Regions from separate parts of the Jeotgalibaca sp. MA1X17-3 genome, predicted to be linked through region 1. Evidence: predicted binding sites of a transcription regulator. Region 1 holds the regulator's gene; each other region holds the start of a gene.
The links. The regulator CtsR, encoded in region 1, represses protease genes until heat stress. The targets are predictions, from matches to a motif close to TTGGTCAAAAAAGGTCAAANA.

Region 1 (10,260 bases):
TTCTTGCCCCGCGATATCTTCAAAACGCTGTAGCCGCCATACTCGATAAAGTGCTTGATAGCTCATGCTTCCCCTTCTTTCCCTTTAAGCTTCATTCCTTCATTATACGGTAAATATAGCAAAATAGAAAGGCTTGTCAAGCTTCCTTTCTACCCCACTCCCCACTTCTTTGGTTAACTTTTTTAAATGAATCATCCTAGGAGTGTTTTGCTATTTATATAGCGTATTCTTTGCAGTGTAAACGTTTTTCCGATAAAATAGTTGTAAGTACTTGAAACATCATACAGAAAGTTGAGGGAAATATTATGGGAAAATTCGTAAGAGGTCCATTTACTACCATTGATGAAGTAAAAGAAGCTTTGAACCACTTGCATAACGAAGGATATTCTTCAAAGGATGTTACCGTTGTTGCAAATCATAAACAAGATTTGGATGCTTTAAAATCATCAACATCAGCAGATATTTCTAAAGAAGATGGAGATCATTTGAATGATACAGAAAACCAGTCTTATTGGAACGAATTAAGCGATCAATTCTCTGGTTTCTTTTTCAATAGCCATTTAACTGGAACACCTGATTCTCCTATCGTAGGATATGTACCCACTCCTAATCGCATGGCGGATACAGAGATGTTGAATGAACAACACGTAATAGAAGATGAGGACCCAACAGAGCTTTTAGCAACCTTTAAAGATGATTTAGAGGATGGAAAAATTGTTATCCTAGTTGAAGATACAAAAAATATAGATGCAAAATTCAATTTAGATGCTATCGATGATTATAAAGATACCCTGATTGTAGAGGACGAAGGGGAAGTGAATGCAGACCCTTCTGAAGTAATGAATGAAACCGTTACTGAACGGGACTCCCATCCAGATATTGATAACGATGAAGAGGTTCTGGAGCAAGAAACAACGTATGTACCTACTGATTCAGTAGATGATGAAGAAACAAATCGCAACCACCCTACTTTATAAGCATTGGGGTTGATTGTATGATAACGTTTTTTACAAAGCCTGGACAAATGTTCAGGCTTTTTCATTTCAAAATAAAAAATCAGTCTGCTATCCTTATCGGGTAGTAGACTGATTGTAATTTTTATATAACTTACAGCACATGGCGAAACCTATTTATAGCTGCTTCCTTCCGGACCTGACTCAATTCATAAGATCACCATTGCCATAAGGCCTTTCGGCAATACTTAGTATACCATAGAACTAAAAACAGTTCCACCCTTTATTCACAATTATTTCGACGAAGGTGTTTTCTGTTTTCCTCTTTACGTTTTTTACGAAGTTCTCGAAAAAAAGATTGAAGCATTTCCCTGCATTCTTCTTCCAGTAACCCTTTTTCAACCACTGCTTGGTGATTAAATCGTTCATCTTCCAACAGGTTCATTAGCGTACCTGCCGTACCCGCCTTCAAATCCGATGCACCATAATAAACCTTCTTTACACGAGAAAGAATAATTGCCCCTGTGCACATCGGACAAGGCTCTAACGTTACAAATATTTCTGCATCTTCCAATCGCCAGTTTTCTAAATTCTCATTCGCTTGACGAATTGCCTGCATTTCAGCGTGTGTCGTTGCGTCTTGGGTAGTTTCTCGAGCATTATGTCCTCGTCCAATAATAACTCCATCTCGTACTACTATAGCGCCAATGGGGACTTCTCCCATTGACTTTGCTTTTTCAGCTTCCTTTAAAGCTTCTCGCATAAAAAATTCTTGCTCCGCTCGTTCCATCCTTATTCCCTCTTTATTCCCTCTTTTTTTTATCCTTATTTTTAACTATAGCACAATGTTTTTTAGTGGGGTATTTTCCTGAAAGGAATTTAGTAAATAAGTAAATAAAATGGTAGAATAAGAGGTGATGACACAATAGTAAGGAAGGGATTTAATGGAAGATTTGCTGCTAGAACTTTTTCCTGAAATTCAAATAAATGAAACGATGTGTATGCCAGAAGGATACTTTAGTATTCCATTTGAAAACAAGTGGATCCACTTTCCCCCTGGTACGATTAGTGAACGAGAAAAAATTCTCCTACACCAAATTATTATGGATGAAACGGTGGATGAAAAACCTCAAAATCATATTTGGGCACAGTTCTTACTAGAAGGTAGTGCCAATATTCCATCTGATTATGAGGAAGTTCAGTTACTACAATTTATTCTGAAGCTGTCTGCTGAAGAAGAGAAAAATTTTGATCAAAAACTTTGGCTGGATGCTTTTAAAAGCACCTTCTCTTTCATCAAAGAAGGCTTTTTTGTAAATAATCACTATGGGGTCGTTATTTTAAATAACCCTACTCATATAGAGTTACAACAAGAAATTGACGGAGTTTTGAACGTGTTAGATGATGATTTTTCTATTCGTTCCAGTGTTTATTTAGGTCAAAATTGGTCCGTTAATAAAAATCTTCCGCTTATTTTCGCTGAAGAACAAAAAATATTTCGTAATAATCATGCTTCTACTAAGCGTTCAAAGATTAGCCAACTCCCAGAAATTGCCCTACTACATTATTCACAGGCTACCGCACTGAATAGTCCGATTCTACATCATTTGAAAGAGAAGATTAAAACGGTTGACGGAGGTCCTGATCTAGTTGTTTCTATATGGAATAATCAAGGGAATATTTCTAAAGCAGCTGCAGAATTATACGTTCATCGAAATACCTTTCAATATCGTTTGGATCGTTTTTTTGATATTGTGGGGCTAAACTTAAAAAATATGGACGATTTGTTACTTGGATATTTAGCATCCATATCACGGACTGACGAACATAGTAGTATTTGATTATTGGATGAAGTCAAAAAAGAAGGAAGACCATTGGAGTAAAAACTCCATGTCTTCCTTCTTTCTTATTGTTTCTTATTTACTAAATTTATCTTCTACTGTACTTTTATAATCAGAAGCTTTATCTTTCAAATCTGAAAATGCATCTACTGCTGAGTCTTTCCAGTCTCCTGTTTTATCAATTACATTTAGCAGCATATCAATTTCTTTTTCAGTCAATGTTTCTACTGCTTGCATGACTTTATTATTACCGCTAAATTTACTTTTAATAAAATGTTTTACTCGCTGACGTTTCAAGTATCCTTCAATTTTATCAATCGTATCTTCTTCATATGCCATCACAGCAGCTACTGCAGCTATGGCAGCCGTAGCAGTTAAACCAACAATCAATGCTTTTTTTGAGTTTTTCTTCATTATTTCTTCCTCCTTGATTTGTTCTATACACTCATTTTAGCATATAAAAAAGGGTTTACCGAATGATATGAATGCTTATAAAAAAAGTTCGTATCTTTTTACTATTAATAAGAAAGCGTTTCTATTCTTTTCCGAAAACAAAAAACAGCCATGATTGGCTGCTTTTTGTTTTCTTTAAGAGTCATGTGTAACCATTTCTTTTTTTCTTCATTTTCAGTTAATTTTAGTGTTCCTTTTTTTGAACGAATACGGATTTCCCCGTTTCTAGCACCAATCGTTACTGAATCTCCAAATTTAATGGATCCACTAAGCATTTCTTCACTCAGTTTGTCTTCAATTTCTTTTTGAATGGCTCGACGAATTGGACGCGCACCATACTCAGGATCAAATCCTGCTTTTGCAACTACATCAATCGCCGCTGGAGTTATTTTGATATGAACATCTAGTTCTTCCAAACGCTTCTTGATATTATTGGTCATTAGTTTGACAATTTCATGCAATTCTTCTTTTTCTAAAGAATGGAAAACAATTGATTCGTCAATTCGGTTTAAGAATTCTGGTCGGAACGTATTTTTCAGTTCTTCACGGATTCGTTTTTCCATAGCTGTATAATCCTTTTTAGGATCTTTGACATTAAAGCCAACTGATTTTTCATCACGTAAGGCTGTTGCACCTAAATTGGAAGTCATGATGAGAATCGTGTTTCGGAAATCAACTTTTCTTCCTTTTGAATCTGTTAAGTGTCCGTCATCCAGTACCTGAAGTAAGATATTAAATACATCTGGATGAGCTTTTTCAATTTCATCTAACAAAACAACAGAATAAGGTTTTTGCCTAATTTTTTCTGTTAATTGACCACCTTCATCATAACCAACATACCCAGGTGGAGATCCTACTAAACGACTCGTTGTGAATTTCTCCATAAATTCAGACATATCGATTCGGATTAACGCATCTTCTGAACCAAACATCGCTTCAGCAAGTGTCTTCGCTAACTCTGTTTTCCCAACACCCGTTGGACCCAAGAATAAGAAGCTTCCAATTGGACGTTCCGGATCTTTTAATCCCGAGCGAGCTCTTCTAATCGCACGAGATACTGCATTAACAGCTTCTTCTTGACCGATTACACGTTCATGTAGTACTTTTTCAAGTTTCATCAAACGTTCACTTTCTTTTTGTTCCATTTGGTCGACAGGAATTCCTGTCCATAAAGCTACAACCTGAGCAACATCTCTTTCATCCACACGTAATGAATAGGTCGTTTCTTCTGATAATGTTTCTGTAGTTATTTTCTTTAATTTTAGTTTTCGAGACATTTCTTTTTTGCGGATGCGAGCAGCCATATCAAAATCTTGATTTAAAATAGCTTCTTCTTTATCTTTACTCAGTTTAACAAGCTCTTCTTCTAATTTTCCTACAGGTGTTTCACCATGTGTGACATCTAATCTTACTTTTGCGGCTGATTCATCAATTAAGTCAATTGCCTTATCAGGTAGACGTCTAGAAGTAATGTAACGAACCGAGAATTTAACGGCTGCTTTAATAGCTTCATCTGTAATTTCTACATTATGATGTTCTTCATAACGACTTCTTAACCCTTTCAAAATATCAATGGTCTCTTCTGGATTAGGTTCTTCAATATGAATAGGTGCAAAACGTCTTTCTAAAGCAGCATCTTTTTCAATGTATTTTTGATATTCATCCAGAGTCGTTGCACCAATAGTTTGTAACTCTCCACGTGCTAATGCTGGTTTCAAGATATTAGAAGCATCAATTGCGCCTTCTGCCCCACCAGCTCCAATTAAAGTATGCAGCTCATCAATGAAGAGAATAACATTTCCATCTCGATATACTTCATCGATGATTTTTTTCATTCTTTCCTCAAATTCACCTCTGTATTTTGTACCAGCAACTAATGAACCCATGTCTAGCATCATTAATCGTTTATTACTTAGTGTTTCAGGAACTTCCCCTGAGACAATTTTTTGAGCAAGTCCTTCTACAATTGCTGTTTTACCAACACCTGGTTCACCAACTAAAACGGGGTTGTTTTTCGTTCTACGAGAAATGACTTGCAGAATCCGACGAACTTCCGGATCTCTTCCCACGATTGGGTCTAATTTTCCTCTACGTGCTAAATCAGTCAGGTCACGAGCTAAGGAATCTAACGTTGGTGTCCCTTCTGTATCGTTCTTAGCATTTTTCTTACTTCCCCGTGCATCGCCTCTTAGAGGTTGTTTCAAACCTAGTTTTTCATATAAAGACTTCCGAAGTGTATTTGGATCTACTTGTAAGTTCTTTAATATTTTCACTGCCAGAATTTCTTCTTTTAGCAAACCTAAGAGAATATGTTCCGTACCAACTAAAGGGACTCCCAAACGTTGGGATTCATTTGTTGCATACATAACGACTTTTTTAGCACGAGGCGAAAATGGCATAGGTGCAAATTGGTTTTCTACTTTCTTAGCAGTACCAAACCCAGTAAGTTGCTCAATTTCTTTTTGAATGGCATCTTCCGTCACTTCACTGTCCCGTAAAAGTTTTCCGGCAATCCCTTCTGGTTCACGTATTAAGCCTAATAAAATATGCTCTGTACCGATAGACTGGTGTTTAAAATGATGTGCTGCTCCCGTGGCAAGCAGTAATGCTTGACTGGCTTTATCTGTGAATAGTTCATCCATCTTTAACGCCTCCTTTTCAATATAATTCCAGTTTTTTTATAAACTCTTTCTTATTCAAAACGTAAACTCTTCAGCATTTTTACTAATAAGTGTGCACGTAAATGATCTTCATCCTCTTCAAAGCATTGTAGAAAGGTTTTATCCATTACGGAAAGAAGTAAGTTTCCTTCCCGCTTCGTTAAGATTTTGTTGTTAAAAAGGTTTTGAATAACAGCGTAAGCATCTTTTTCTGTGATTGTTTCTCCGATGATTCGTGCCATTTCATCCAGAAGGTGAGCTCCATTTAGAAATTTCACCTTCATAATTCGTATATATCCACCGCCACCACGTTTACTTTCTACTATATAACCATGTTCTTCAGTAAAGCGAGTGTTGATGACATAATTGATTTGAGAGGGTACACAATTGAAGCGAACAGCCATCTCATTTCGGCGTATTTCTATTTGTTCTTCTGTTTTCAAAATCTTTTTTATATATTCTTCGATAATGTCAGACATATTTTGATTTTGCAAGAAAATCCGCCTCCCTTCAACTGACTAATTTTGACTATTACATCTAAATAGTATGTTATTATGCTCCTTGTGTCAATTAGAAAGCTAGGAAAACCGGTATCTTTCACTATAAATAATCCTTTTTATTCATGGTCTTTGGTAATTTATTATACCTGTAGAAGAAAGAGAAATACAGATATTTGATTTAGAAAATATTTATGCTTTTTGATAGATTTTGAATGGTTTTGAATGATTTTGCTTGTTTGATCTTTTGTATCATGATATAGTTGTATCAAGAGGTGATGAATGTGCTTACAGATGAAAGGTATCAAGTCATCCTGAACTTACTGGAACAACAAGAAATCGTGAAAACTCAAGAAATTATTGATAAAACAGGGAGTTCCGAGTCAACGATTCGTAGAGATCTCAGTACGTTAGAGAATCAAGGATTGTGTGTACGGGTTCATGGTGGAGCAAAACGAGAAAGTAAGCCTCAAAACTTACAAAACGAATTAGAAATGGAAATAAAATCTTCTTTATTTATAGAAGACAAAAAGAAAATTGCTCAATTAGCAGCTTCACTAATAGTAGATGGAGATGTTATTTTTCTAGATGCAGGTACAACTACTTACGAATTGATTCCTTTTTTAAAAGGGAAGAATGTTACGGTAGTAACCAATGGAATTCCTCATGCTAACCTGTTGGCCGATTTAAAAGTTTCTACCATTTTGTTAGGTGGAAAAATTAAAATGCAGACCAAAGCAACAATTGGAAGTGAGTGTCTTCAGCAACTAAGGCAATATCGTTTTAGTAAAAGTTTCTTGGGTATGAATGGTGTCGATTTTCTTTATGGGTATACAACTCCCGATATTGAAGAAGCAAATATAAAGAGAACAGCTATTTCTCATGCAGCACAAGCTTATGTACTAGCAGATACCTCTAAATTTAAGGAGGTCAGCTTTGCAAAAGTTGCTGATTTGGATGAGTGTGAAATCATTACACACCATGCAGACCCAAAACTTCGGGCCCTTTTTGAGAAAAAAACAAATTTTTGGGAGGAGAGTATATGATATATACAGTAACGTTGAATCCATCTATTGACTATATTGTTCGTTTAGAAACTTTACAGTTAGGAATGGTTAATCGGATTCAAGAAGACTTCAAACTACCTGGTGGAAAAGGAATTAATGTATCACGAATTCTCAGTCGACTGAATATTGATTCCGTTGCATTAGGCTATCTTGGTGGTTTTACAGGTCAATTTATAAAGGATTATCTGGATGATGAGGGGATTCAAAATGATTTTACTTCTGTACAAGAAGATACCCGCATTAATGTTAAAGTGAAATCCGATGAGGAAACAGAAATGAATGGTCAAGGGCCTAAAATTACTTTACAAGAACAAGAGCAATTCTTAGAAAAATTGTCTCCCCTTACCTCTGATGATGTCGTTATTTTATCAGGTAGCAAACCACAAAGTCTTTCCCAAGACTACTATCAACAATTGATTCAAATTTTAAACCAAAAAAATGTTTCTTTTGTTATCGATACAACAGGAGAAGAACTTGTGGATGCTCTTCAACATAAGCCCCTGGTAGTAAAACCTAATCATCATGAATTAGCTGAAATTTATGGGTTTACAGCTGATTCTTTCGATGACATCATCCCCTATGGGAAAAAGCTTCTAGAAGAAGGAGCGAAATTTGCCCTTGTTTCTATGGCAGATAAAGGTGCACTCTTTTTTGATGGTCACTCTGTTTATCATGGTCAAGCACCCCATCAGACCGTTAAAAACTCAGTAGGTTCAGGAGACTCTATGATTGCTGGTTTCACAGGAACCTATATGGCATCTGGAGATCCCTTAGAAGCTTTCCGAATTGGTTTAGCTTGCGGAAGTGCTACTGCTTTTGCAGATGATTTAGCTACAAGAGAGGAAATTGATACATTAATTCCTCAAATTAAAATTACAGAATTAAAGAATTAAAAAAATTATACAAACGAAAGGGATGTTAACATAATGAAAATTAAAGATATTATGCTTAAAGATTTAATGGTTATCCCGCTTCAAGCTCAAACAAAAGAGGGTGTCATTGATGAAATGACAACTAAATTAAAAGAAAATGGGATTATTGATGACTATGATCTTTTTAAAGAAGGAATTTTAGCAAGAGAAAAACAAACTTCTACTGGACTTGGTGATGGAATTGCAATGCCTCATGCTAAAAATAAAGCTGTAAAAAAACCAGCCGTTGTTTTTGCAAAGAGTGACGCCGGTGTCGACTATGATTCTTTAGATGGTCAACCAGCACATCTGTTTTTCATGATTGCTGCACCAGATAATGCAAACAATGTGCACTTGGAAGTATTAGCTAGTCTATCTAGATTACTAATTAATCCGGATTTAATACAAAAACTTAAAAATGCAACCTCTGCAGAAGAAGTCGAAACTTTATTTGACAATGCAGAAACTGAAAAAGAATTAGAAGAAAGTGCTTCTGAATCTGCACAGACAACTACTGCTACACAAGAATCTGCACCTCGTCCTTTTGTAGTTGCTGTAACAGCTTGTCCTACAGGAATTGCTCATACTTACATGGCAGAAGATTCTCTGAAAAAGAAAGCAAAAGAAATGGGCGTAGATATCCGCGTAGAAACAAATGGTTCAGATGGAACAAAGAACCGTTTAACTGCAGAAGAAATTCAGCGTGCTTCTACCATCATTGTAGCTGCTGATAAAAAAGTAGAAATGAATCGCTTTAGCGGAAAACGTGTTCTAGAAAGGCCTGTAAGTGACGGAATCAATAAAACAGAAGAACTCATTAATAAAGCTATTAATCAAGAAGCTCCTATTTTCCATGGTGAAGGCGACACTAGTAAAGATGACAATGAGTATGATAAAGCTTCTGGCCTAGGAACCATTTATAAAGACTTAATGAATGGGATCTCTCATATGCTTCCTTTCGTTGTAGGTGGAGGAATTATTCTAGCTCTTTCATTCTTATTTGAAAATTGGTTTGGTAGTGAGAGCGCACTATTCCTTTCATTTAATACAGTAGGTGGAGCAGCATTTAATTTCTTAATCCCTATCCTAGCAGGATATATCGCTTATAGTATCGCTGATCGCCCTGGTTTACTTCCAGGTATGGCTGGTGGGTTGCTTGCTGTTTCTAGCAATGCGGGATTCCTTGGTGGGTTGATTGCAGGTTTCATGGCTGGTTATGTTATGATTCTAGTCAAAAAAATGCTCTCCTCTCTGCCTAAGTCACTAGCAGGATTAAAAACAATTCTTCTTTTCCCAGTATTTGGTTTATTAATTACTGGTTTACTAATGTACTTTATCATAGGCCCTGTCTTCTCTACTATTAACAATGCAATGATCAGTTTCTTAGGTAGTTTAGGTACAGGGAATGCGATTCTATTAGGTGCCGTTTTAGGTGGTATGATGGCAATTGATATGGGTGGTCCTTTCAACAAAGCTGCTTATGCATTCTCCATTGGTATTTTTACAGATACAGGAGATGGACGTTGGATGGCTGCAGTCATGGCAGGTGGTATGATTCCTCCGTTAGCAATTGGTTTGGCAACTATGTTATTCCGAAAGAAATTCACATCAGCAGAGCGTCAATCTGGTTTATCTAACATTGTATTGGGAATGTCTTTCATTACTGAAGGAGCTATTCCATTTGCAGCTGCAGACCCATTGCGCGTAATTGGTTCTTCTATTATCGGATCTGCAATTGCTGGAGGACTTACACAGTTCTGGAATACGGCAATTCCTGCACCACACGGTGGAATATTCGTAATTGGATTAGCTGATAACCCATTGATGTTCCTTCTAGCTCTTATTATAGGAGCAATCATATCAGCCATTATCTTAGGT
Region 2 (10,260 bases), 800 kb from region 1:
GCTAAAGAATTTTAATGAAACAGATAAATATATCTCGCATCAAAAATATGCGAGATTAAATTCGGAGGGTATTTTTTTATGGATAAAATGATTGTTCAAGGTGGGAATCGCCTTCAAGGGACAGTTAAAGCTGAGGGAGCTAAAAATGCTGTTTTACCTATCATTGCTGCAACTATTTTGGCAAAAGAAGGTAAGTCAGTTTTAACGAATGTTCCTAATTTATCAGATGTATTTACAATGAATAATGTACTAAAAAATATTGGAATTGAAGTTGACTTTGACGAAGAAAACAATACGATTATTACGGATGCTACCGGAGAAGTAAACTGGGAAGCACCTTTTGAATACGTTAGTAAGATGAGAGCATCTATTGTCGTGATGGGTCCACTTTTAGCTCGATTAGGTAGAGCAAAGATTGCACTTCCTGGAGGCTGTGCAATTGGCACACGTCCCATCGATTTGCATTTAAAAGGTTTTGAAGCAATGGGAGCAAAAATTAAAATCGAAAATGGTTTTGTTGTTGCTCATGCAGAAAAACTTAAAGGAGCTAAAATTTATTTAGACTTCCCTAGTGTAGGAGCAACCCAAAGTATCATGATGGGAGCGGTTCTTGCTGAAGGAGTTACTCTTTTAGAAAACGTAGCGCGTGAACCTGAAATCGTAGACTTAGCAACCTTCTTAAATCGAATGGGAGCAAAAATCTATGGAGCGGGAACTGAAACGATTCGAATTGAAGGAGTTCAAGAGCTACATGCTACAGAACACTCTATTATCCCAGATAGAATCGAAACGGGAACTTTTATGATTGCAGCTGCTGTAACGAATGGTGACATTTTTATAGAAGATGCTATCGCAGATCACAACAAACCATTGATTTCAAAGTTGAAAGAAATGGGTGTGATCATTGAAGAGTCAGATAATGGCGTTCGAGTGATTGGTCCAAAACAGTTACAACCTACTGATGTAAAAACAATGCCACATCCAGGATTTCCAACGGATATGCAAGCGCAGATGACGGTTGCTCAATTACTTTCTTCAGGATCTAGTACGATGACTGAAACAGTTTTTGAAAATCGCTTTATGCATTTGGAAGAACTACGTAGAATGAATATTAATTTTAAAATTGAAGGCCAAACGGTTCTTCTGTATGGTAATTCAGATTTGCAAGGAGCAGAAGTAGAAGCAACGGACCTAAGAGCAGCAGCAGCACTTATTATTGCTGGATTAGTTTCTAAAGGATATACACGCGTAACTAATTTGGCTCATTTAGATCGTGGATACTATCAATTTGACCGCAAACTACAAAATCTTGGTGCAAATATTGAACGAGTAAATGAAGATGAAAATCAAATGATCTCTTCAACAGAGTTAGAGAAATTATTTGCGAAATAATAAATGATTGTTAGAAATAAATTGTAAAGGAAGTTAACTATGAAGTTTGATTTTAAACCCATTATCACTACCATACTTTGGATTGCTCTTTTCTTGCTATTAGCTCTCGTGTTATTCGCAATCGGATTGATGATTGGGTATGGGGGATTAGGTAATGGAGAAACAATGCAAGTTTTTCAACGAGAAACATGGGAACATATCTTAGACTTTATACGTTGACTATAATCAGGACCGGTCGTTACACCCAGTGGAGACGAATGGTTCTGATTTTCTTTTTCGTGATAAAAACATTGTGTAAGTTTTCTGCCTCTGTTATAATTTATACATTGTTGTCTCCTTAGTGTAATGGATATCACGTAAGATTCCGGTTCTTGAGATGGGGGTTCGATTCCCTCAGGAGACGTAGATAGAGATGAACTAGCTACTTCTTAACGTCTACAAAGAACGTTTGGAGGTAGCTTTTAAACCTTTTGAAATAATATCTTTTTAAAAGCAATCATTTAAATTGACCTTTATTGACCAAAGGTGTAAAATCAGATTTATAGATTAAGAAAGCAAGCTACATAGGAGGAAATCAAATGAATTTAATACCTACAGTAATTGAACAATCATCACGTGGCGAACGTGCTTACGACATTTATTCTCGTCTACTAAAAGATCGCATTATCATGTTAAGTGGTGGAATTGATGACAATGTATCCAATTCAGTTATCGCACAGCTATTGTTCTTGGATGCACAAGATCCTGAAAAGGACATTTATATTTACATTAACTCACCAGGTGGGTCTGTATCTGCTGGACTAGCTATTTTTGATACAATGAATTTTATAAAAGCAGATGTTCAAACGATAGCAATGGGAATGGCAGCATCTATGGGAAGTTTCTTATTGACTGCAGGAACAAAAGGTAAGAGATTTGCTTTACCAAATGCAGAAATTATGATTCACCAACCATTAGGTGGTGCTCAAGGGCAAGCTACAGAAATCGAAATTGCAGCACGTCATATTTTACAAACACGTGCACGTCTTAATGCGATTCTTTCTGAAAGAACAGGTCAACCGATTGAAGTAATCGAACGTGATACGGATCGTGATAACTATATGACAGCAGAACAAGCAAAAGAATACGGAATTATTGATGAAGTAATGTCCAGTTCTAAAGCTTTACATTAAAATTGAAAGCAAGCAAAGAGAGTGAACACTCTCTTTGCTTGCTTTTTTCTATTTATTTATAAGGAAAGTGCGCGGTTGCTAGGTAGTACGTTAAACTTCCCTTTTTCAAGGATAGGGACAAAAAAGGGCCAAGCAAAATATTCATCATAGTATTAATAAAATGAAATGAATTATAAAAAAACACTATAAATAAGCTAAAACAGTTGTAATTCCCTCTAGATGTTGGTAGAATACAGAGGTGAGAGTGAGATGGACAAAAAATTGTGTTTTTACTTCTGAACGATCACTGCATAGATATTTGATAAATCTTCACATTGTTGGTCGTCGTACGGCCAACGGATAGAAAAGGGGGGATTTGATGAAGGACTCTATTTCTGTCTTACAAAAAATCATTCCTGACTTTCTATTAGTGTTGTCCCATCGTTACCGAATTCTAGAAGTCATCCATTCGGAAGCACCGATTGGAAGACGTGGATTATCTGAGTTTTTGCATCAATCAGAACGTACACTAAGGACGGAAACTGATTTTTTGCGAGAGCAAGGGTTAGTTACTAGCTCGAAAGTAGGAATGGGATTAACAACAAAAGGAAAACGTGTTTTTTCTGAACTTCAAAACATTATGGAAAAAATAATGAAAATGAATGTTAAAGAAGAAGCATTAGCAAAAAAGCTTAAAGTGCAGTTTTGCCGCATTGTTCCTGGAGATTCGGATAAAGATGAAAAAGTTTTAGAAAACTTAGGAGCAAGTGCTGCTGCTATGTTTGATGAACTTTTACCGGATGGAGAATTCATTGTTGCGGTAGCAGGCGGAAGTACGATGGCTGCTATGGCTCACCACTTAACTACGGAATTATCGAAGCATCGTCACTTTACCTTTGTTCCTGCAAGAGGTGGTCTGGGTGAATTGATGTCAATCCAAGCGAACACGGTAACTGATCTGATGGCTCAAGCAACTGGTGGTAAAAATATAGCTTTATTTGCACCAGATAACTTGAGTGAACAAGCTTATCAGTCGTTAAAAGATGAACCATCTATCCGATATACAATGGACATGATTCAAAAAGCGAATTGTTTGTTATATAGTATTGGAAATGCTAAAATTATGATGGAACGTCGAAGGATGACGGATGAAGAAAAAAACGTCTGGTTGAACAAGATGCAGTCGGTGAAGCATTTGGCTGTTACTTTAACAAAAAAGGAGAAATTATTTTTCGCCTTTCCAGATTTGGTCTTCAAATAGAAGACATAGAGAAGATCCCCTATGCGATAGCCATAGCAGGCGGGACTTCTAAAGCTTGCGCAATTGAAGCTTACTCTAATATCGCACCTGAATATACTTGGCTCGTAACAGATGAAGGTGCAGCTAACTCGATTTTAAAAGGGGTAACCCTTTAAAATAAATTAATTATCCTAAAGGAGGATTTTTTTAACATGACAGTAAAAGTAGCGATTAATGGTTTCGGACGTATTGGACGTTTAGCACTACGTCGTATTCTAGAATCAAATACAGGTATGGAAGTTGTAGCAATTAACGACTTAACAAGCAATGAGGACCTAGCTTATCTATTAAAATATGATACAGCTCAAGGACGTTTCCCATATTCAGTATCAGTTGAAGGCGACGACCTAGTTGTAGATGGCAAAACAATCAAATCTTATGAAGAAAAAGATGCAAGCAAATTACCTTGGGGCGATCTAGATATTGATATCGTTCTAGAATGTACAGGATTCTACGTAAGTGAAGAAAAATCTCAAGCACACCTTGATGCAGGAGCAAAACGTGTTCTTATTTCTGCACCAGCTTCAGGCGACTTGAAAACAATCGTTTACGGTGTAAACCACGAAGAAATTACAGCTGAAGATAAAATTGTTTCAGCAGCATCATGTACTACAAACTGTTTAGCACCACTTGCTAACACATTGAACAACACATTTGGAATTGATAGTGCATTGATGTCTACTATCCATGCATATACTGCAACACAAGCAATGCAAGATGCTCCAGGCGGACGTAAAAACCGTGCAGGTGCAGCAAATGCTATTCCAGCATCAACTGGTGCTGCTAAAGCAGTAGGTAAAGTAATTCCAGAATTGAACGGTAAAATTGATGGAACTGCTGTACGTATTCCAGTAATCACTGGTTCAATGGTTGAACTTTATTCAGTACTTTCTAAGAAGACTACTGTTGAAGAAGTCAATGCAGCAATGAAAGCAGCATCTTCTGAAGCATTCCTTTATGAAACAGATGAAATTGTTTCTTCTGATGTTATTGGTGTTCCAGCTGGATCAATCTTTGATGCAACACAAACAAAAATCATCGACGGTGAAAATGGCCAATTGGTTAAAACTGTTGCATGGTATGACAACGAATATGGTTTTGTTGCAAACATGGTAAGCACATTGTCTTACATGGCATCAAAATAATTTAGAATGTACTCGTAAAATAGGCGGGAAGCGTCGCGCTTCCCGTTTTTTTTATAAATTTGAGTGGAGGTTCTCATATGACAACGAAAGTAGTTACAGATTTAAATGTTACAGGAAAGAAAGTACTCGTACGTGCAGATTTTAATGTTCCAATGAAAGACGGAGCAATCACAAATGATAACCGTATTGTACAGGCTTTACCAACTATTAAACATTTACTTGAAAATGATGCAAAAGTAGTTTTATTTTCGCACTTAGGTAAAGTAAAAACGGAAGAAGACAAAGCAGCATTGAGTTTAAAACCAGTAGCTGATCGTCTATCTGAATTATTAGATAAAAAAGTTACCTTTGTACCTGAAACTCGTGGAGAAAAGCTAGAAAATGCAATTGCTGATCTAAAAGATGGCGAAGTATTGATGTTTGAAAATACACGTTTTGAAGATATTGATGGTAAAAAAGAAAGTAAAAATGATCCTGAATTAGGGAAATACTGGGCAAGTCTTGGCGATTTATTCGTTAATGATGCGTTTGGAACTGCACATAGATCACATGCATCCAATATTGGAATTGCATCTAACCTAGAATCTGCAGCTGGATTCCTAATGGATAAAGAAATCAAGTTTATTGGTGGAGCAGTAGATAAGCCAGAGCGTCCTTTTGTTGCAATTTTAGGTGGGGCAAAAGTAAGCGATAAGATTGGTGTAATTGAAAATCTATTGAAAAAAGCTGATAAAGTTATCATTGGTGGAGGAATGGCCTATACTTTCTTGAAAGCTCAAGGAAAAGAAATTGGTAAATCCTTGCTAGAAGAAGATAAACTTGATTTAGCAAAAGAGTTATTAGAACGTGCTGGCGACAAGTTGATTTTACCAGTTGACTCTCGTCTAGCAAGCTCATTCAGTAACGATGCTGAAGCAGGAGTATTTTCTGTTGATGATATTCCAGCTGATTTGCTGGCATTGGATATTGGACCAGAGTCAGAAAAACTTTTGCAAAAGAGTTAGAAGGCGCAAAAACGGTTGTATGGAACGGACCGATGGGTGTGTTTGAATTTGATAACTTTGCTAAAGGAACGATTGCCGTATGTGAAGCAATTGCAAAATTATCAGATGCGACAACCATTATTGGTGGGGAGATTCTGCAGCAGCTGCAATGCAGTTAGGATTTGCAGATGATTTCACACATATTTCAACAGGTGGTGGAGCTTCTCTAGAATATCTAGAAGGAAAAGAACTTCCAGGAGTTTCATCTATTTCTAAGAAATAAATTAGTAGTTTTGAAAGGGGTAAAATTATGCGTAAACCAATTATAGCAGGCAACTGGAAGATGAATAAAACAGCTGAAGAAGCTCATGCATTTATCGAAGCTGTCAAAAATGAAGTACCTAGTGAGGACAAAGTAGAGTCAGTTATTGGAGCATCAGCATTGTATTTAGAAAAAATGGCTGCTGATACAAAAGATTCTGATTTGAAAATTGCAGCTCAAAATTGTTATTTTGAAGATGAGGGTGCTTTTACAGGAGAAGTTAGTCCTAAAGCGCTTGGAGAAATGGAACTAGACTACGTAATTATCGGACATTCCGAGAGACGTGAGTACTTCCACGAAACTGATGAAGATGTAAATAAAAAAGCTCATGCAATTTTCCGTAATGGAATGCTTCCAATCATTTGCTGTGGCGAAACTCTTGAACAAAGAGAAGCTGGCGAAACAAATGAATGGGTTAAAGGACAAGTTACAAATGCGTTGAAAGATATGACAGAAGGTCAAGTAATGAACGCTGTAATTGCTTATGAACCAATCTGGGCTATCGGAACTGGTAAATCTTCTTCTGCTGAAGAAGCAAACCAAACGTGTGGCGTAATCCGTGATACATTGAAAGATTTATATGGACAAGGTGTTGCTGATGCAGTACGCATTCAGTACGGTGGTAGTGTGAAACCTGCGAATATTGCTGAATATATGGCTCAAGAGCATATTGACGGTGCATTAGTAGGAGGAGCAAGTATCGAACCTGATTCTTTCTTAGCATTATTGGAGGCAGTAAATAAATGAATAAAAAACCAGTAGCAATCATTATCCTTGATGGATTTGGTTGCCGTAAAGAAGTTATGGGAAATGCGGTAGCACAAGCAAATAAACCTAACTTTGATCGCTATGTGAATGAATTTCCACACGCAACCATGCAAGCATCTGGTTTAGCTGTTGGTTTACCAGAAGGTCAAATGGGTAATTCTGAAGTAGGTCATACAAATATTGGTGCAGGACGTGTAGTTTATCAAAGTTTAACTAGAATTGATAAAGTAATTAAAGATGGAGAGTTCTTAACGAACCCAGCTTTAAATAATGCTTTTAGTCATGTTAATGAAAATGACTCTAGTTTACATCTTTTTGGATTGCTATCTGATGGCGGAGTTCATAGTCATATCAATCACTTGGTCGCGCTTATCAAGGCTGCCAAACAAAAAGGAATTAAAAAGCTGTATCTACATGCTTTCTTAGACGGAAGAGATGTAGATCCTCATGCTGCACCTGGCTATATTTCTACTGTGGAAGCAGCGATGCAAGAAGCCGGCTTAGGTGAGATTGCAACAGTATCTGGTAGATACTATGCAATGGATCGAGACAAGCGTTGGGAACGTGTAGAAGTAGCTTATAATGCGATTGCTCACGGAGAAGGCGAAAAATTCGATACTGCACAAGAAGTAGTAGAGAAAAGCTATGAAAATGATATCACAGACGAATTTGTACTTCCAAGTGTAATTGTTAAAGATGGCAAGCCAGTGGCAACTATTGAAGATAATGACAGTATTATCTTCTTTAACTTCCGTCCAGACCGAGCCATCCAACTTTCTAATGCATTCACAAATGAAGAGTGGGAATTCTTTGATAGAGGAAATCGTGCAGCGAATGTTAAATTTGCAACCTTTACTCTTTATCAAGAAAGTGTAATTGCTGATGTTGCATTTGCTCCTATTCCTTTGAAAAATGTAGTTGCTGAAGTATTAAGCCAACAAGGAAAAACACAGTTACATATTGCGGAAACCGAAAAATATCCACATGTTACATTCTTTATGAATGGTGGAAAACACGAAGCATTTGATGGCGAAGATCGTATCTTGATTCCTTCACCAAAAGTAGCTACGTATGATTTGCAACCAGAAATGAGTGCCTATGAAGTAGGGGATGCATTGATGGAAGCAATTGATGCAGATAAGTATGATGCCATTCTATTGAACTTTGCTAACCCTGATATGGTCGGACATTCCGGCATGCTGGAACCAACTATTAAGGCTATCGAAGCAACTGATGAAAACTTAGGTAGAGTTGTAGATAACATTTTAGCGCATGACGGATATGCAATCATTTTTGCCGATCATGGAAATGCAGATACAATGATGACACCAGAAGGATTACCTCATACTGCACATACAACTGTTCCTGTACCGGTTATTGTTACTAAAAAAGGAGTAACTTTACGTACGGATGGTAAATTAGCAGATGTAGCACCAACGATGTTAGATTTAATGGGTGTAGAGAAACCAGAAGAAATGACTGGTGAATCTTTAATCATCAAGTAATCATCAAGGAATGATTTAAAAGAAACATTGCAATCGTAAGAGATATTGTCTAAAATTAACATGTATCAAAAAAGTATTGATTTGAGAAGGGGAGAAAAAGAATGCCATACATTACAGATATTTTGGCTAGAGAAGTACTTGATTCACGCGGAAATCCAACAGTTGAGGTTGAAGTTTACACAGAAAGCGGAGCATTTGGCCGTGGAATCGTTCCATCTGGAGCATCTACTGGTGAGCACGAAGCAGTTGAATTACGTGATGGAGATAACGACCGTTACCTAGGAAAAGGTGTTTTGAAAGCTGTTGAGAACGTAAATGATGTAATTGCTGAAGCAATCATCGGTTTTGACGTAAGAGATCAACTAGCAATCGACCACACAATGATCGAACTAGACGGTACTCCTAACAAAGGAAAACTAGGTGCAAACGCAATCTTGGCAGTTTCCATTGCAGCAGCACATGCAGCAGCAGATTACTTGGATACTCCATTGTATCAATACTTAGGTGGATTCAATACTAAAGTATTGCCTACACCAATGATGAACATCATTAATGGCGGATCTCATGCTGATAACAGCGTAGACTTCCAAGAATTTATGATTATGCCTGTAGGAGCTCCTACATTCAAAGAAGCTTTACGTATGGGTGCAGAAGTTTTCCATAGCCTAGCTAAAGTATTAAAAGGCCGAGGATATTCTACAGCTGTTGGTGACGAAGGTGGATTCGCTCCAGACTTGAAATCCAACGAAGAAGCTCTTGAAGTTATTATTGAAGCAATCGAAAATGCTGGCTATAAAGCTGGAGAAGACGTACGTTTAGCAATGGACGTAGCTGCATCTGAGTTCTACGACAAAGAAAGCAACACATATGACCTAGCTTCTGAAGGACGTAAGTTAACTGCAGAAGAAATGGTTGAACTTTATGACGGATTCCTTTCTAAATACCCAATTATTTCCATCGAAGATGGATTGGATGAAAATGACTGGGACGGTTGGAAACATATGACTGACGTTCTTGGCAAAAAAGTTCAATTGGTTGGAGACGACTTGTTTGTAACAAACACAGACAAATTGAAACAAGGTATTGAAAACGGAATTGGTAACTCAATCTTAATCAAAGTTAACCAAATCGGTACATTAACAGAAACTTTTGATGCTATTGAAATGGCTAAAAAAGCTGGTTATACAGCAGTAGTTTCTCACCGTTCTGGTGAAACTGAAGATGCAACAATTGCAGATATTGCAGTTGCAACAAATGCTGGACAAATCAAAACAGGTTCATTGAGCCGTACAGACCGTGTTGCTAAATACAACCAATTGCTTCGTATTGAAGATCAATTAGGTGAATTGGCAGTATACCAAGGTTTAGACGCATTCTACAACCTAGATAACAAATAATTATTTCGATTAGCAGAGAGTTAGGACAAAAGTCCTAACTCTCTTTTTTTGATTTCATCAGAAAAGTTTTATAAAAAAATCACGTTCTTAAAAGATTTCCTTTCATTCAGGACAAAGTTTGTTATAATCATTATTAGAAATGGATGATAGAACCATTAAAAATAATGTAGTGTAAGAAGGAGTTAGTTTATGAGAAAGATATGGAATTTTTCCGCAGGGCCAGCAATCTTACCAGAACCTGTGCTCGAGCAAGTACAAAAAGATATGCTCTCTTATAAAAATAGTGGGATGTCAGTA
Region 3 (10,260 bases), 1.1 Mb from region 1:
GAAAAGAATGATTCGTCCCTCACTCTTTTTGACTTCTTTTAGTACATTTTTGAGTCGGTCTTCAAAGTCCCCTCGATATTTAGCTCCTGCAATCAATGAGCCCATATCTAAAGAATAAATGGTTTTCCCTTTTAAGTTTTCTGGAACATCTTTTCGTAGGATTCGTTGAGCAAGACCTTCGACAATTGCTGTCTTACCTACACCTGGATCTCCAATTAAGATCGGATTATTCTTTGTTTTTCTAGATAAAATTCGAATAACATCTCGAATTTCTTCATCCCGTCCAATAATAGGATCTTGTTTTCCACTTTTCATTTGTTCTACAAGATCTACACCGTATTTACTTAATGCTTCATATTTATCTTCTTGATCGGGTGACGTCACGCTGTCTCCTCCTCTCATTTCTACAATCTTATTTTCTACTAATTTTTTACTCAATCCATGATCAACTAGAAATTTTGCTAGAGGATGTCGTGGTGAAGAAAATAAACTTAATATGAGTATTTCAGTAGATAAATACTCATCTTGAAATTGATCCATAATTTTTTCACAATCAACAAATAATTGATAGAGACTTTGTCCGAATGTTTCTCCGTATTGGATTCCGCTTCCTCTGACTTCTGATATTTTATCTAATTCTTGATCGATTTTCCCTTCAAAAGACTCTATGGAAACACTCATATTTTGATAGAAGTTGTGTGCAAAAGTATTTGGCTGTACCATCACTTTCCAGACATGAGGAATTTCAATAAATTGATGTTTTCGTATTCTTGCTACATTTTGAGCTTCGGCAACAGTCTCTTGCATCGCGGTTGTCATTTTCTCAAATTTCATAAAGGGTTCCTCCTTTATTGTCCATGTTTTTTTATTCTCTACACTTCCTATTATACGCTTTTGGTCAAATTTGGTCAAAAGAAATCGCCTTTATTTGGTAGATATTTTTATAAAAAAATACCTGTATAGACCATGATTTTCATGTCGTTTACAGGTATTCTCTATTTTTTATTCTATCATAATATTTTTATCTGGAATGAATATTACCGGATTCCTAATGCTATTCGAGCATATCGTGACATACGGTCGGTGCTCCAAGCAGGATACCACACTAATTTCACTTCTATCTCTTTTACTTCCGAAACAGTCTTTAACGCTCGGTGAATATCATCTGTAATGACATCAGCTAGCGGGCATCCCATCGTCGTTAAGGTTAAATTCACTTTACAAAATCCACTTTTATCTAAAATCACTTCATATACTAAACCTAGATTAACAATATCAATTCCTAGTTCTGGATCAATTACTTGTTCTAGGGCTGTTAAAACATTTTCCTTAATCGCTTCTAATTCTTGTTCTGTATATTCTTTATTCTCATTTTCCATTCTCAATCACCTCATGCCAATTTTTTAAAGCATATAAATTAATGACTCCCTAAAAAGTGTGCCATATTTCCAAAAATTTCATAAGGAACTTTATGTCCATGTCCTTCATTATACTCAAATTTAACATTCTCTGCATAATCATGATTTTCAATTCCTGCTACAAATGAATTAATCTGTTCAAAAGGTACACTTTGGTCGTCTGTTCCATGCCAGATGTAGAAAGGTCTCTTTGCAATTTTTTCTGGTTCTGCTTGTAAACTCATTGAATGAAAAGGAATCATCAACTCTGATACTTCTTCTTTTCCTATTGGTTCCATTCCCTCTGCCCAGTGAGAAGATAAAATCCATTCTGTAAAGCCAATCGGATCTGGTGTTCCCATGAGGCACCCCCCTGAATGGATCCAAGGATATTTTGCTAATGCCATGCAGGTTGTAATGGCTCCCATAGACAGACCTGTTACACTAACACGATTAGATGAAGCTTTCCCTTTTGAAACATATTCATCCACTAAGTAAGGGATTTCTTCCAAAGAATGCCAAACAATATTCCAAAAAGCCATTTCTTTACTACCATTATAGGATTCATCTTTTCTTTCTCCATGAAGAAAAGCATCTGGAATGACAACTCTCATTCCTTGAAGTGCCATTTCATAGCCTGGTTCTAGCCCCTTTTCTTTTTGATTTGTAATCCCATGCAGAAAAAGGGTCAGTGGCAATGATTCTTCTTCTCGATTCCGATCTACTATTTCTAAAACCGGAATATTTTGTATTACTTTTCTTTCGACAGTAATCATTTTTATCCCTCTTTATATCATTTCTCTATTCCATTTCATCTACAAATAGTGTACCACACAAGAAATTGTATGGATTCATAAATAGTTTTTATCCCTCTTTATGAATAAGGAAAAGCCCTATAAAGATTTCCTTTATAGAGCCCCATTTTATTCTGTTTCTGTTGGTGGAATTATTTTTTCTAGTTCAGCCATCACATGTTTCGCTACATTAGAGCCAACAATAAGTGTGTCGTAAACCGGACGAACATCTTCTGATGTTTTTGCCATCATTTTCATGATGATTTCGCCATCTCCTGCTAAGAATACAGTAAAATAAAAGGCAATGGTTTGGTTTAACTCATTAATTAATTCCAATACTTTTGCTTTATCATTATAGTTTGTAAGGTAAGCTAAACGCTTGAAACTAATTTGATAATCTACCAAACCTTCTCCATCCACTATAACAACTCCGAAAGGAATTTGTTTGTCTGGACGAATATTAAAAGTTCCTTGATACACATATTGATTATTTGGGATTTCTTGTTTTTTTAACGGTAATTTTTTTCTGCAAATAATTGATCAATTGCTTCTAAAACACTCATTGATATTCCCCTTCCACTCTTTAGTTCTTCTAGTATATCATATAGATTGATCCTTTTTGATATAAATATCACTTTTCCTAATGAGTTACCGTTGGTTTGTTGGAAAAGAAAAATGAGCTAAGACATTGTTGTCCTAACTCATTTTTAAATATTTTGTTTGAAATTTTAACGACGACGCTCTGGAATACGAGCTGCTTTACCATGCAATGCACGTAAGTAGTACAATTTAGCACGACGAACTTTACCGAAACGTGTAACTTCAATTTCTGCAACACGTGGAGTGTGCAATGGGAATGTACGCTCAACACCTATACCGTTTGAAATTTTACGAACTGTATAGCTTTGGCTGATTCCTGTTCCGCGACGTTTGATTACTACGCCTTCGAAAATCTGGATCCGTTCTCTTTCACCTTCTACAATACGTGCGTGTACACGAACTGTATCTCCAGGACGAAATGCCGGGATGTCAGTACGTAATTGTTCTTGAGTAATTTCTTCAATCAGATTAGCCATTTTTTCTTCTCCTTCCAACAAATATTCATACATAGCTTTCTATACAGCGGAATACCGTTTCTTAGAGTGGTTTTCCACTCACTCGTAAAATCTTACCATATAACTAAATATGTGTAAAGTCTTTTCCGTTGACAAGATGTTTTTTTAGAAAGTTTTTTCAAGTAAGGGATTCTTATGAATTTGTTTTAAATTCATCCAACCATTTTTTTTCATTTGTCGTTAACTCTCTATCTTCCAATAGGTCTGGTCGTCGGTTCCACGTTTTTCGAAGGGATTCTTTTTCTTGCCATTCAGCAATTTTAGCATGATTCCCACTGAATAACACTTCTGGAACTTCTTCTCCTCTAAAATCGCGAGGGCGAGTATATTGAGGATGTTCTAAGAGACCTGTTGAAAAAGAATCCGTTTGATTAGATAATTCATTACCTAATGTATCTGGTAGTAAACGAACAACACTATCAATCATTACCATTGCTCCTAGCTCACCACCTGTAAGAATGTAATCACCTATTGACACTTCATCTGTAATATGTGATTTAATCCTCTCGTCAAAACCTTCATAATGACCACAAATGAAGATTAAATGCTCTTCTTCTGCTAATTCTTCTGCCATTTTTTGACTAAATGTTTCTCCGGCTGGATCCATTAATATAATTCTTTTTTTAGTATCTGGCTTATTCGTTTTAATATTCTCTAATGCATCCACAATTGGCTGTGCCCTCAATAACATACCTGCTCCACCGCCAAAAGGATAATCATCAACTGTTTTATGTTTATTATCAGAAAATTCTCGGAAATTTTGAGGATGGATGGAAACAATTCCTTTTTCAACTGCTTTTCCAATAATGGACTCTGACATTGGTCCTTCAAACATAGTGGGAAATAGAGTTAAAATGTCCATTCTCATTCGTCTCGCATTCCTTCCAATAAAGTGACACGAACCATACCACTTTCTAAATCAACTTCTTTTACTACATCTTTAATATAGGGAATCAATAAATCTTTCTGCCCTTTTTTAGTAACAACCCAAACGTCATTAGATCCTAAAGGTAGTATTTCTTTAATTTTCCCCAATTCTTCATCTTGATCAGAAATCACTGATAAGCCAATAATTTCATGATAGTAGTATTCCATTTCTTCTAGTTCATGTTGTTCATCAGCAGAAACTCTTAACGTTCCACCTTTAAATGGTTCTACTTGATTAATATTATGAAATCCTTCAAACATTAGTAAATCAAAATTTTTATGTTTACGATGGCTTTTTATTGTTAATTCAATTGGGCTTTTTTGATCTTGGAAAAGCATTAGAGAATTTCCTTTCTCATACCGCTTCTCAGCAAAATCTGTAAAAGAAATGACACGTACTTCACCTTTTAAGCCTTGTGTATTAACAATTTTCCCTACATCAAAATATTTTTCCAATTTTTCACCTTCTCTTTTTATTTTTTATGAATCTTCAGCCTGATACGCCAGTATTTATTCTCAAGAAATTAATCCAAAAAAAAGGGACCATTTCAACATAAAGTATGAATGTCCGCTTTTTTATATACGATTGTTTTACAGTTCAACTGAAATTTTCACTCGCCATCTTGAATAACAAGACGAACTCGTTTTGATTTCTTTGTCTTTACACTGTATACGATTGTTCGGATTGCCCGAGCAACTCTTCCTTGTTTTCCGATGACACGCCCTACATCTTCTGGATCAATGAACAGATGATATTCAAAGAAGTCATCTGTTTCACGAATATCTAATGATACTTTGTCCTCATGTGTGACAAGGGGTTTTACGATCGCTAGAATCAATTCTGAAATATCAGGCATATAAACCATCCTTTTGGTTGAATTCAATGCTGCTGACGCCAATTCAACAATTATTTTGCTGATTTTGATTCGTGGTATTTTTGCATAATACCTTCTTGTGAAAGTAGGTTTCTAACTGTATCAGACGGTTGTGCACCGTTTGCTAACCATTTCATTATTAACTCTTCATCTAATTTTACTTCAGCTGGTTTCACAACTGGGTTATACGTTCCTACTTTTTCAATGAAACGTCCGTCACGAGGAGCACGGGAGTCAGCTACTACAATTCTGTAAAAAGGATTTCTTTTTGAACCCATACGTTTTAAACGAATTTTTACTGCCATATTTTATTACACCTCCATATTTTTTTCTCAATCTCACAAGAGATATCTTACCAGTTTACTAATCAGTTGTAAAGTGTTTTTTCTTTACAGCTCTATTTCTTTTTCTTTTTCTTCTTCTTACCCATTTTTCTTGCCATTTTCTTCATAGCTAGCTGATTCATTTTCCCTTTAGGACCATTCCCCATCATGCCTTCCATACCGGAGAAGTTTCCTTTGGACATTTTGTTCATCATTTTACGGGATTCATTAAATTGCTTAATCATACGATTTACTTCTGCTAAAGTTTGAGCAGAACCTTTAGCTATACGCTTTCTGCGACTTTGAGATAGGAGTTCTGGATTTTCTCTTTCTTCTGGAGTCATAGAAAGAACAATTGCCTTCATATGAGCCATATCTTTTGGATCCATTTTCACTTGGTCAATACCTGGTACATTACTCATACCTGGAATCATTTTAAGTAAATCCTCTATCGGTCCCATATTAGAAACTTGATCCAACTGAGCGATGAAGTCATTAAAATTAAATGTATTTTCACGAATTTTATCTGCCATCTCTGCAGCTTTTGCTTCATCAAAATCTTCTTGAGCACGCTCAATCAGAGTCATCATGTCTCCCATTCCTAAAATACGGGAAGCCATTCGTTCTGGATAGAAAGGTTCTATATCGTCTAACTTTTCACCTTGTCCAGTAAATTTGATAGGGGTTCCTGTGACTGAACGAATAGAGAGAGCTGATCCACCACGAGTATCTCCATCTAGTTTTGTAAGTACAACTCCGGTAATTCCTAGCTGTTCATTGAACGCTTTTGCCACATTCACAGCATCTTGCCCAGTCATCGCATCTACAGTAAACAGGATTTCATCAGGTTGTACAGCTGCTTTTATATCCTTTAATTCAGTCATTAATACTTCATCCACATGTAGGCGGCCGGCAGTATCAATGATAACCAAATCTCTACCATTCATTTTAGCTTCTTCTATCGCTTCTCTAGCAATTTCAACAGGATCTGCATCTACACCCTTCGCATATACAGGGAAATTTAATTGCTCTCCTATCGTTTGAAGCTGTTCAATGGCTGCTGGACGGTAAACGTCTGCTGCTACCAGTAGAGGACGTTTATGATCTTTTTTCTTTAAATAATTAGCTAATTTCCCAGCAGTCGTCGTTTTACCGGCCCCCTGTAAACCAACCATCATGACTACAGTAGGTGGTTTAGTCGCAAAATGGAACGGTTCTTGTTGCCCTCCCATTAATTCCGTTAATTCTTCATTAACAATTTTTATAACCTGTTGTGCAGGAGAAAGTGACTCTAATACATCAGAGCCAAGAGCACGTTCATTTACTTTTTTTACAAAATCTTTTACAACACGAAAGTTTACGTCAGCCTCTAGTAGTGCTAAGCGGACTTCTCGCATCATTTCTTTTAAATCAGCCTCGGTAATTCTTCCTTTTTTACCGATTTTTGTCATGGCTCCTTGTAGACGTTCTGATAAACCTTCAAATGCCATATTCTTCACATCCTTTTTTCTATTCATCATATTTCTCTACTTTGAGTATCATTTCTAATAACTTTTGGTCATCGGGATACTCTTCTGAAACGTACTCTTTTATTTGATCCAGTATATCTTGTCGTAATCTAAAGTTTTTTGCCATCTGTAATTTTTCTTCATAATCAAGTAAAATTTTTTCAGTTCTTTTAATATTATCATAAATTGCTTGTCTACTTACTCCAAACTCATCAGCAATTTCTCCCAAAGAGTAATCATCCCCATAATAAAGAGAAAGGTAGCCTCTCTGCTTCTTGGTGAGCAAGATATTATAAAACTCAAACAGTGTATTCATATCATTTGTTTTCTCTAGCTCCATGATGATTTCGCCTCCTAGCTGTATGTCAAGGTAAAGACTTTACACCATCATTAAGAGTACCGATTATCTCAAAATTAGTCAATCGTTTTTCTTCTCTCAACAACAAAGAGTTTAGCCGAAAAATTTAAGCTTTCTTCTCAACTAAATCTCTCACAAGACCATAAATGTATTGCTCTGGATCGAAGACTTGTAAATCATCCATTGCTTCACCCAAACCTACAAACTTAACAGGGATATCCATTTCTTGACGAATAGCTAATATCACTCCACCTTTTGCAGTACCATCCAACTTCGTAAGAACAAGACCTGTCACATTTGTAGTTTCTTTAAATTGTTTAGCTTGAATGAGTGCATTTTGACCTGTAGTAGCATCCAATACTAAAAGAGTTTCGGACGTTCCTCCAGGGACTTCCCTTTCAATAATCCGATTAATTTTTTCTAATTCTTTCATCAAATTGACTTTATTTTGTAATCGACCGGCAGTATCGATTAGAAGGTAATCATAATTTTCTTTTTGCCCCTTCTTCAATGCATCAAATACAACACTAGCTGGGTCGGACTTTGCAGGACTGGTAACAATATCAACTCCAACATGATTAGCCCATGAAGCTAATTGTTCAATGGCTCCTGCACGGAATGTGTCTCCTGCGGCTAGTAACACTTTTTTCCCTCTTTGTTTTAAGAGATGACTATACTTTCCAATCGTCGTAGTCTTTCCTACTCCATTAACACCAACAAATAAAATAACGGTTAATCCATTTGGATTTTCATTAATTGTAGGTAAAGAAGTTGCACCTTTTTCATAGACTTCTACCATCTTTTGAACAATTACATTTTTTACTTGTTCTCCGGTACGAACGTTTTTATTTTTTACTTCTTCACGTAAGACATCAGAAATTGCTAGTGTCATTTCAAAGCCTACATCTGCTGAAATAAGTGTTTCTTCTAAGTCATCAAAAAAGTCTTCGTCTACTTCACGGAATCCAGCAAAAAGATCATTTATCTTTTCAGAGAAACTCTTTCTTGTTTTTTCCATTCCCTTATCATATTTTTCAATAACAATACGATTTTCTTCATTTACAGGTTCTTGTGATACATCTTCTCCGGTAAAAGCTCTTTTAATTCGATCAAATAAACCCATTTCTTCACATCCCTGTTAATAGTAATTAATTCTTCTTAAAATATATATTCATTGAAAGCATGTGCTATGCCATCTTCATCATTTGACTTCGATATAAAAGTAGCTTGTTGTTTTACAAAGTCACTCGCATTTTCCATCGCTACAGCTACTCCAGCATATTGTAGCATTGCTAAGTCATTTTCTTCATCTCCACATGCCATTACTTCATCACGAGTGAACCCTAACAATTTACAAAGGGTTTCAATCCCACTGCCTTTGTCTACTTCTGGATGCATAATTTCAAATAAAAGCGGTCGTGACTTCATCATTGAATAGCGACTTTTTACTTCATCTGGAATTTGCTTAATCGCTTGGTCCAAAATAACTGGATCAATACAATATACAACTTTATTAAATTGGTGGTTGACATGAAAACTTTCAATGTTTTTGTTGATAAAAGGTAAGCTAGAACTCATTAGAGAAGGATAAAGTGATTCTCTATTTAACGGATATTCTGGTTCGTACACACTTTCTAAATCAATCATATTCATTGGAATCTGCAATGTTTGGCTGAGCTCATATAATTCTTTAATATGTTGATAGGAGAGTGTCTTTTGAGATAGAATTTCAGAAGTATTATTTTTTTGAACGAGGCCTCCATTATAAGTAATCGCGTAGTCTCCTTCTTCTAATAAACCTAATTCATCTAAATAGCGCTTGATGCCTAGGAGCGGTCTTCCCGTACAAAGAACAATTTTAACACCTTTTTCTTTCGCTCTTTTAATGGCTTTTTTATTTCCTTCACTAATATTTTTATCTGAATTTAGTAAAGTTCCATCTAAGTCTAACGCTACTAATTTAATCATTACTTTTATTCCTCCAATATATTGCAGCTACTTGGATTCCATTATACATTTTCTTTGTCATCAAATCGCACAGATGCTAATCTTGATACTCCAGAATCTTGCATGGTAACTCCGTATAAAACATCTGCTTCTTGCATGGTTCCTTTCCGATGGGTAATAATAATAAATTGAGTTTTCCCTTCAAATGAGGATACATATTTACCAAAGCGAGTTACATTTGCTTCATCAAGCGCTGCTTCTACTTCATCTAAAATACAAAAAGGTACAGACGATACTTCAATTATAGAAAATAGGAGCGCAATAGCTGTAAAAGCCTTCTCTCCACCAGAAAGTAAACTTAATTGTTGTAGTCTTTTTCCAGGTGGTTGTGCTGTAATTTCAATACCTGTTTCCAGTATATTTGTAGGATCTGTTAGCTGAATCGTTGCTTTTCCTCCTCCAAATAGTTTTGGAAAAGTAATTTCAAATTGATTTTTTATTTCATAAAACTTTTTTTCAAAGCGAGTGGAAACTTCTTGATCCATTTCATTCATGGTATTTAAAAGAATTTCCTTTGCCGTTATTAAATCATTTTGTTGTTCCGTAAGAAATTCGTACCTTTTCGAAATTCGTTCGAATTCTTCAATGGATGCTAAATTAACAATCCCTAAATGTTGTATTTCATCTTTTAAACGATGAACAGTAGCTGATGCTTCTTCTGTCGTTAAGGACAAACGGTATTCCTTTCGCGCTAATTCAAAACTTAATCCATACTCTTCACTCAAACGATTTAAATGATGATCAATAGCTACTTCATAACGCCCGGATCTACTTTCTAGCTTAGCTATCTCCGTCCAAGTGTTTTTTAATGAATATGTGAGTTCTTGCAGTTGCTTTCTATTAGACTCAACGGATCGTTCTAGCTCTTTTTTATCATTTCGCATCGTTTTTAACGACTGATTGATTTCTCTTTTTTTCTGATTTTGAATATTGAATGATTGAGTGATTTCATTCCT

Region 2: clpP (ATP-dependent Clp endopeptidase proteolytic subunit ClpP) is a predicted target of CtsR. The motif match lies at 1,895-1,915, and genes of this name have one in related genera.
Region 3: clpB (ATP-dependent chaperone ClpB) is a predicted target of CtsR. The motif match lies at 895-915, and genes of this name have one in related genera.

What each region holds. Positions count from the first base shown of each region.
Region 1 covers NZ_CP090983.1:312,803-323,062, reverse strand. The annotation lists gene dnaX (DNA polymerase III subunit gamma/tau) at 1-66, opposite strand, end outside; gene LZ578_RS01630 (general stress protein) at 306-977, shown strand; RNA gene ffs (signal recognition particle sRNA small type) at 1,101-1,189, opposite strand; gene tadA (tRNA adenosine(34) deaminase TadA) at 1,237-1,743, opposite strand; gene LZ578_RS01615 (helix-turn-helix domain-containing protein) at 1,898-2,794, shown strand; gene LZ578_RS01610 (hypothetical protein) at 2,870-3,208, opposite strand; partial or broken gene LZ578_RS01605 (ATP-dependent Clp protease ATP-binding subunit) at 3,412-5,889, opposite strand; gene LZ578_RS01600 (CtsR family transcriptional regulator) at 5,940-6,401, opposite strand; gene LZ578_RS01595 (DeoR/GlpR family DNA-binding transcription regulator) at 6,689-7,450, shown strand; gene pfkB (1-phosphofructokinase) at 7,447-8,364, shown strand; gene LZ578_RS01585 (fructose-specific PTS transporter subunit EIIC) at 8,398-10,260, shown strand, end outside.
Region 2 covers NZ_CP090983.1:1,108,622-1,118,881, forward strand. The annotation lists gene murA (UDP-N-acetylglucosamine 1-carboxyvinyltransferase) at 79-1,392, shown strand; gene LZ578_RS05520 (DNA-directed RNA polymerase subunit beta) at 1,432-1,611, shown strand; tRNA gene LZ578_RS05525 (tRNA-Arg) at 1,724-1,795, shown strand; gene clpP (ATP-dependent Clp endopeptidase proteolytic subunit ClpP) at 1,971-2,564, shown strand; partial or broken gene LZ578_RS05535 (sugar-binding transcriptional regulator) at 2,923-3,959, shown strand; gene gap (type I glyceraldehyde-3-phosphate dehydrogenase) at 3,996-4,988, shown strand; partial or broken gene LZ578_RS05545 (phosphoglycerate kinase) at 5,066-6,254, shown strand; gene tpiA (triose-phosphate isomerase) at 6,282-7,040, shown strand; gene gpmI (2,3-bisphosphoglycerate-independent phosphoglycerate mutase) at 7,037-8,566, shown strand; gene eno (phosphopyruvate hydratase) at 8,668-9,963, shown strand; partial or broken gene serC (3-phosphoserine/phosphohydroxythreonine transaminase) at 10,153-10,260, shown strand, end outside.
Region 3 covers NZ_CP090983.1:1,575,126-1,585,385, forward strand. The annotation lists gene clpB (ATP-dependent chaperone ClpB) at 1-834, opposite strand, end outside; gene LZ578_RS07805 (metal-sulfur cluster assembly factor) at 1,038-1,379, opposite strand; gene LZ578_RS07810 (prolyl oligopeptidase family serine peptidase) at 1,418-2,173, opposite strand; gene LZ578_RS07815 (hypothetical protein) at 2,321-2,611, opposite strand; gene rplS (50S ribosomal protein L19) at 2,920-3,267, opposite strand; gene trmD (tRNA (guanosine(37)-N1)-methyltransferase TrmD) at 3,440-4,174, opposite strand; gene rimM (ribosome maturation factor RimM) at 4,171-4,689, opposite strand; gene LZ578_RS07835 (KH domain-containing protein) at 4,845-5,090, opposite strand; gene rpsP (30S ribosomal protein S16) at 5,141-5,413, opposite strand; gene ffh (signal recognition particle protein) at 5,506-6,921, opposite strand; gene LZ578_RS07850 (putative DNA-binding protein) at 6,941-7,279, opposite strand; gene ftsY (signal recognition particle-docking protein FtsY) at 7,404-8,420, opposite strand; gene yidA (sugar-phosphatase) at 8,456-9,265, opposite strand; gene smc (chromosome segregation protein SMC) at 9,307-10,260, opposite strand, start outside.